Regions from separate parts of the Micromonospora sp. NPDC047812 genome, predicted to be linked through region 2. Evidence: riboswitches for the same ligand, from Rfam matches in the RefSeq annotation. Region 2 holds a riboswitch; the other holds the start of a gene.
What was found. Region 2 has a riboswitch for thiamine pyrophosphate ahead of AB0883_RS29405 (ECF transporter S component). Riboswitches for the same ligand answer to the same signal wherever they lie in the genome.
Positions count from the first base shown of each region.

Region 1: another riboswitch for thiamine pyrophosphate. It lies ahead of thiE (thiamine phosphate synthase); the one in region 2 lies ahead of AB0883_RS29405 (ECF transporter S component).

Region 1 covers NZ_JBEYRY010000001.1:1,275,241-1,278,640, forward strand. Annotated here, with positions in the region: gene thiO (glycine oxidase ThiO) at 1-1,036, opposite strand, end outside; gene thiE (thiamine phosphate synthase) at 1,030-1,656, opposite strand; TPP riboswitch at 1,651-1,759, opposite strand; gene AB0883_RS05805 (aldo/keto reductase) at 2,157-3,119, opposite strand; gene AB0883_RS05810 (nucleotidyltransferase domain-containing protein) at 3,267-3,400, opposite strand, start outside.
Region 2 covers NZ_JBEYRY010000015.1:80,886-84,285, reverse strand. Annotated here, with positions in the region: gene AB0883_RS29410 (permease) at 1-727, opposite strand, end outside; TPP riboswitch at 927-1,032, shown strand; gene AB0883_RS29405 (ECF transporter S component) at 1,106-1,699, shown strand; gene AB0883_RS29400 (ATP-binding cassette domain-containing protein) at 1,822-3,237, shown strand; gene AB0883_RS29395 (energy-coupling factor transporter transmembrane component T) at 3,370-3,400, shown strand, end outside.

The DNA of each region.
Region 1 (3,400 bases), on a different contig from region 2:
GCGGGTCCGTGGCACCCGTGACGACCAGCTCGGCGATCAGGTCGGCGGTGACCGGGGTGAGCACGATGCCGTGCCGGTGGTGCCCGGTGGCGGCGAGCACGCCGGGCCGGCCGGGCAGCAGGCCGAGGATCGGGGCGTTGTCGGGGGTGCCGGGACGCAGGCCGGCGAGGGTCTCGACCAGGTCGTACTCGGCCAGCTCGGGCAGCAGGTCGACGGCGGCGCGCAGCAGGCGCAGCACCGCCCCGGCGGACACGTCGGTGTCGGAGCGCTCCTCGACGGTCGCGCCCACCACCACCTCCCCGTCGTCGCGGGGCACGAGGTAGACGTGCTCGCCGTCGGCGTACCCCCGGATGACGTGCCGGAAGCCCGGCGCGCCGCCGCCCGGCGCGCGGAGCCGGACCACCTGCCCCTTCACCGGCCGCACCGGCAGCCCCGTCAGGGCCGCCGCGCCGCAGCCGGCCGCGACCACCGTGACGTCGGTGTCCAGGTCGGACAGGGAGCGCACGGCGGCGGGGACCAGCGTGGCGCCGGCCCGCTCGGCGGCCGTGCGCAGCGCGGGCACCAACCGGCGCGGGTCGACCTGGTGGTCCGTGGCGGCGAGCGCGCCGCCACGCACCCGGGGCGCCAGCGCCGGCTCGCGGTCCCGCAGCGCCGACGGGCGCAGCGGCGTCACCGGCAGCCCGATCCCCTGCTGGTACGCCCACAGCCGGCGCGCCTCGGCCAGGTCGTCGGCGGTGAGCCCGACCATCAGCGTGCCCTCGGTCCGGTAGCCGACGTCCAGACCGGTGGCGGCGGTCAGCTCGGCGGCGAACGCCGGCCAGCGGGCGGCGGAGGCGGTCAGCAGCCCGGTCAGCTCGTGCTCGCCGAAGTACGCCTCGGCGACCGGGGCGAGCATCCCGGCGGCGACGTGGGACGCGCCGGATCCCGGGGCGGCGTCGTGCACGACGACGCGCAGTCCGCGCTGCGCGCAGCGCCAGGCGATCGCCAGCCCGACCGGTCCCGCCCCCACCACGGCGACGTCCGGTCGGTTCAGCACCCCAGTGCTCCCAGCAGCTCCGCCGTCGCCCGGGCCGGATCCGCCGCCCCGGAGAGGGCCCCCACCACCGCCACCCCGTACGCCCCGGCGGCCAGCAGCGCGGGCACCCTCGCGGCGGTCACGCCGCCGATCGCGACGACCGGCACGTCCACGGCGTCGGCGACGGCGCGTACCCCGGCCGGGCCGATCGGCGCCGGCAGCCCCGTCTTCGTACTGGTGGCGTGGCAGGGGCCCACGCCCAGGTAGCTGGCCCCGGCGGCGACCGCCTCGGCGGCCGTCCCCGGCTCCCGGGCGGTCGCGCCGAGCACGGCGGTCGCGCCGAGCACCCGGCGGGCCGCCCCGACCGGCAGGTCGTCCGCGCCGACGTGCCCACCGGCGGCGCCCACGGCCAGCGCCACGTGCAGCCGGTCGTTCACCAGGCAGGTGGCGTCGTACCGGTCGCAGAGCGCGACCACCCGGCGGGCCAGGTCGTACGCCTCCCGGTCCGTGGCGTCGTCCTCCACGCGGACCTGCACGACCAGTTCCGCGCGGGCCACCGGGAGGGCGGCCCGCAGCACGGCGAGCGGATCCCGCCCGGGTCGGGTGTCGGTGATGAGATGCAGTCGCCCGAGGGACGGCACGGCAACACTCCTCCCTGCGCCGGCATTACCCGGATCAGGTTCGACGGTCGGGGGCTCACAGCCCCCCTCTCAGCCCGGTGTACCGGGCTCCCGTGGGTCACTTGCGGGTGTCACCGTACGACGGATCGCCGGATCCGCCAAGGTCGAGCTGCGGATTTCACACCGACCGCCCGAACCCCGCGGACGGGGCGGCGCGTGACCGTCCCGTCACGCGATGCTGTCCGGATGCCCTCTGCCGCCGGGTACCGCCCCGCCTCGCCTTCCTGCCGTTCCGGGCCAGCACCGCCATCGCGGAAGGGCAGCTGCCACATGCCGTGCACGAGGCGACCCGGCGGTCGGTGGAACGTGGTGGGTGTTTCCGGTGCCGGGTGACACCCATGGCGTTCCACCGAGCCTCGCGCCGGCGCGGGTTGGGGTGCCGCGCACAGCGCACCGCCCCCGGTGCCGCGATGCTGCGGTGCCGGGGGCGGGACGGGGCCAGGGGGTGGTGCCGACGTGGCTCAGAGGGCGGCGCGCAGGGCTTCGAGGTCCTCGTCGGTGGGTTGCCAGGTGCCCGCCTCCGCGTTGGCGCGTACCTGCTCGGGCGTGGTGGCGCCGGCGATCACCGAGGTCACCGCGGGCTGGGCGGCCAGCCCGCCGATCGCCACCTGGAGCATCGACAGCCCCCGCTCGGCGGCGTACGCCTCGATCGCCTCGATGGTGTCCCAGTCGGCGGCGGCGAGTCGCTGGGCGTACCGGCCGCCACCGGCGAGGCGGCTGCCGGCCGGCGGGGCCTCGTTGCGCTTGTACTTGCCGGTGAGCAGCCCGTTGGCCAGCGGGAAGAACGGCAGCAGCCCGAGGCCGAAGCGCTCGCACGCCGGCACCACCTCGGCCTCGACGCCGCGCTCCAGCAGGCTGTAGTGGTTCTGTGCGCTGATGAACCGGGACCGGCCGTTCGACGAGGCCACCCAGTCCGCGTCGGCGATCTGCCAGCCGGCGAAGTTGGAGTTGCCCAGGTAGCGGACCTTGCCGGCCCGGACGAGGTCGTCGAGCGCGGCGAGCGTCTCGTCGATCGGGGTGCCCGGGTCGGGCTCGTGCATCTGGTACAGGTCGATGTGGTCGGTGCCGAGCCGGCGCAGCGACGCCTCCACCGCCCGGGCGATGTAGCGACGGGCGCCCCGGGCGCCGAAGTCGGGGCCGTTCATGCCGTTCATGTCCATGCCGAACTTGGTGGCCACCACGACGTCGTCGCGCCGGCCCTTGAGCGCCTGGCCCAGCAGTTCCTCGGAGCCGCCCTGCGGCTCCCCGTAGATGTCGGCGGTGTCGAAGAAGTTGATTCCGGCGTCGAGCGCGGCGTCGACCACCGCCCGGGTGCCGTCGAGGTCGAGCTTGCGGCCGAAGTTGTTGCAGCCGATGCCGACCACGGACACCACGAGCCCGGAGTCGCCCAACCGGCGGTAGGTCATCTCAGTCACGAGATCCACCCTATGCCGGGCGTCGGGCGCACGCCGCCGACCACGAAGGCACCACACGCACGGACCGCGAAGCCGAACCAGGCCCCGCGGACCGCGAGACCCACGCAGGAACCACGCGCACCGACGGCGGAGCCGTCCGGCGTACGTCGCGGACCGTCAGTCGAGCACGTCGGCGACGAGCCGGCGGGCGGCGGCGAGCGTGCCGGCCAGTTCGTCCGGCGTGTGCCCGACCGCGCCGAGCAGCGCCTGCGCCCGCCGGGCGAAGTCGGGCGGCGCGCCGGGCAGCCGCC
Region 2 (3,400 bases):
GCGTCTGCAACCAGCGCTCCGGCACCACGACGTTGATCGTGGCCGCGGCCGCCGCGCCGATCACCAGGAACCCGCCGGCGTGCGTGACGTCGTGCCGGACCGCCCCCCAGAACGCCCGCCCGCGCGAGCCGTCGTCCAGCTCCGGCCGACGCGGCAGCCGGATCCAGTCGGCCCGGCCGAGGCGCAGCCACAGCCAGCCCATGACCGTCGCGACGACCAGGCTCGCGACGGCCCGGCCGAGGACCATCGCCGGGTCGTCGGGGAAGGCCACCGCGGTGGCGGTGAGCACGATCGGGTTGATCGCCGGGGCGGCGAGCAGGAACGCCAGGGCGGCGGCCGGGGTGACCCCGCGCCGGATCAGCGACCCGGCGATCGGCACCGCCCCGCACTCGCAGCCGGGCAGCACCACGCCGGCCGCGCTGGCCACCGGCACCGCCAGCGCGGGATGACGCGGCAGCGCCCGGGCCCAGAACGACCGGGGCACGAAGACGGCGATCACCGCCGAGAGCAGCACCCCGAAGACCAGGAACGGCACCGCCTGCACCATGACCGAGACGAAGACGGTGGTCCAGGTCTGCAACCGGGGCGCGGAGAGGGCGCGGGCGAGCGGCTCGCGGAAGACGACCAGCAGGATGAGCAGGCCGGCGAGGACCTCCACCGACCCGATCCGCCGCTCCGGGCCGCGGGGCGCCGCCGGCGTCTCCTCGCGTACGCCCGGGGCGGCCACGTCCACCGCGCCGGGGTGCGGCCCGTCCGGCGCGCGGCGGTCAGCCTCGGATGTCACGTACGTGTCCCTCTGCCGGATTCCCAGTGGCCGCCCGAGAGTACCGGGCCGGAATCGGGGCGTCGATCGAACGCGCTGGTGAGCTGCGGAAAGATCACTTTGCCCGATGATCTTCAAAGGTGTTAGCGTCGGGCCACAACTTCACATCCGACAGGGGAGCGCACAGCGCTGAGAGTGCGGGCACCGCCCGCAGACCCTCGAACCTGATCTGGGTAATGCCAGCGCAGGGAGTTCGGTCGACCTCCAGCCGCGTCGACGTCCGGCACGTTCCGGGCGCGGCGTGCGTCTTCTCCTGGTTCTCGTTCGGGACTGGGAGCAATCATGAGAGACAACAACACCGCCACCCGGTGGCGTACCGTCGACGTCGTCGTCGCCGCCGTGATCGCGGTGGCCTTCGGCGTCATCTTCTGGGCCTGGGGCCTGCTGTGGCGGGCCGTCGACCCGGCGTTCGCGTTCTTCCCCGCCGGCCAGGCGATCATGTACGGCGTGTGGCTGGTCCCGGCCGTCCTCGGCGGCCTGGTGATCCGCAAGCCCGGCGCGGCGCTCTTCTGCGAGGCGGTGGCGGCGACGGTCTCCGCGCTGCTCGGCTCGGAGTGGGGCGGCGTCACCATCGTGCAGGGCCTGATCCAGGGGCTCGGCGCCGAGCTGGCCTTCGCCGCGTTCCGGTACCGCTCGTTCCGGCTGCCCACCGCGCTGATCGCCGGCGCGCTGACCGGCCTCGGCGCGGCCCTGTTCGACTTCTTCGTCTGGAACAGCGAGTACGCCCTGGGCAGCTACCGGATCCCGTACGCCCTGCTCACCATCGTCAGCGCCACGGTCGTCGCCGGTGCCGGCGGCTGGGCCCTGACCCGGGCCCTGGCCACCACGGGGGCCCTGGACCGCTTCCCCGCCGCCCGCGACCGCACCCCCGTCTGACCCCCGGCCCCTCCCCCACCGAGATCGAGGTTGATCATGAGGTTGACGGTGATGTGGATCTCCGTGACTGCCGCCAACCTCATGATCGACGCTCGCGGGCGGGCCGGGAGGGAGGGGTTGCGGTGGGGGCGGTGACGTTGCGGGGGTTCGGGTGGCGGCACGCCGGGCGGCGGGCATGGGCCGTGCGGGGGATCGACCTGCGCGTCGAGGTCGGCGAGCGGGTGCTGCTGCTGGGCCCCTCCGGGGCCGGCAAGAGCACGCTGCTCGCCGCGCTGGCCGGGCTGTTGCCCGAGGACTCGGGTGAGCAGGAGGGCACCGTCGAGATCGACGGGCTCGACCCCCGCAAGGGCCGGGAGCGGGTGGGCATCGTCTTCCAGGACCCGCAGACCCAGCTCGTGATGGCCCGCAGCGGCGACGACGTGGCGTTCGGGCTGGAGAACCGCGGCACCCCCGCCGGGGAGATCTGGCCCCGCGTCGACGAGGCGCTGACCCGGGTCGGCTTCCCGTACCCCCGGGACCGCCCCACCGCCGCGCTCTCCGGCGGCGAGCAGCAGCGGCTCGCCCTGGCCGGGGTGCTGGCCCTGCGTCCCGGGTTGCTGCTGCTCGACGAGCCGACCGCCAATCTCGATCCGACCGGCGCGACGCTGATCCGGGCGGCGGTGGCCGGCGCGCTGGACGCCGACACCACACTGATCCTGGTCGAGCATCGGGTCGCCGAGGCGCTGCCCCTGGTCGACCGGGTGGTCGTGCTCGAACCCGGCGGCGGCGTCCGCGCCGACGGCACGCCCGAGGCTGTCTTCGGCACGCACGGCGACGCGCTCGCCGACGAGGGCGTCTGGGTGCCCGGCCGCCCGGTACCGCCACGCCACGCGACCACGCCGGCCGGCGACGTGCTGCTCGCCGCCGACCGGCTCGGCCTCGCGCCCCGGCTGGCCCCCGTCGACCTGGCGGTACGCGCCGGCGAGGCGCTCGCCGTCCTCGGGCCCAACGGGGCCGGCAAGTCGACCCTCGCCCTACTGCTCGGGGGCCTGCTCAGGCCCGGGGCCGGCCGGGTCACGGCGACCACGGCACTGGCCGGTGGCGACGCCCGCACGCCCCCGCACCGCTGGCGCGCCCCGGCACTGGCCCGCCGGATCGGCTCGGTCTTCCAGGACCCGGAGCACCAGTTCGTCACCAACACCGTGTTCGACGAGCTGGCGCTCGGCCCGCGTCGCACCGGCCAGCCCGAGGCGGCGGTCCGGGCCACGGTGGACGCGCTGCTGTCCCGGCTGCGGTTGACGAAGCTCGCGGCGGCCAACCCGTACACCCTCTCCGGCGGGGAGGCGCGGCGGCTGAGCGTGGCGACCGCCCTGGCCACCGCGCCCCGCCTGCTCGTCTGCGACGAACCGACCTTCGGCCAGGACCGGCGCACCTGGCTGGAGCTGGTGGACCTCTTCGCCGAGCTGCGCGACGCCGGTCACGGCCTGGTCGCCGTCACCCACGATGCGGAGTTCGTCGCCGCCCTGGCAGATCGCCGCGTCACCCTGGAGCGCAAGTGACCAGCCCGGACCGGACCGCCGCACCGGTCACCCACCCAGACCGCCGCCACACCCTGGAACGCCCGTGACCAGCCCGGACCGGACCGCCGCACCGGTCACCCACCCAGACCGCCGCCACACCCTGGAGCGGGCGTGATCAGTTTCGAGCCGGTCGCCGCGCCGG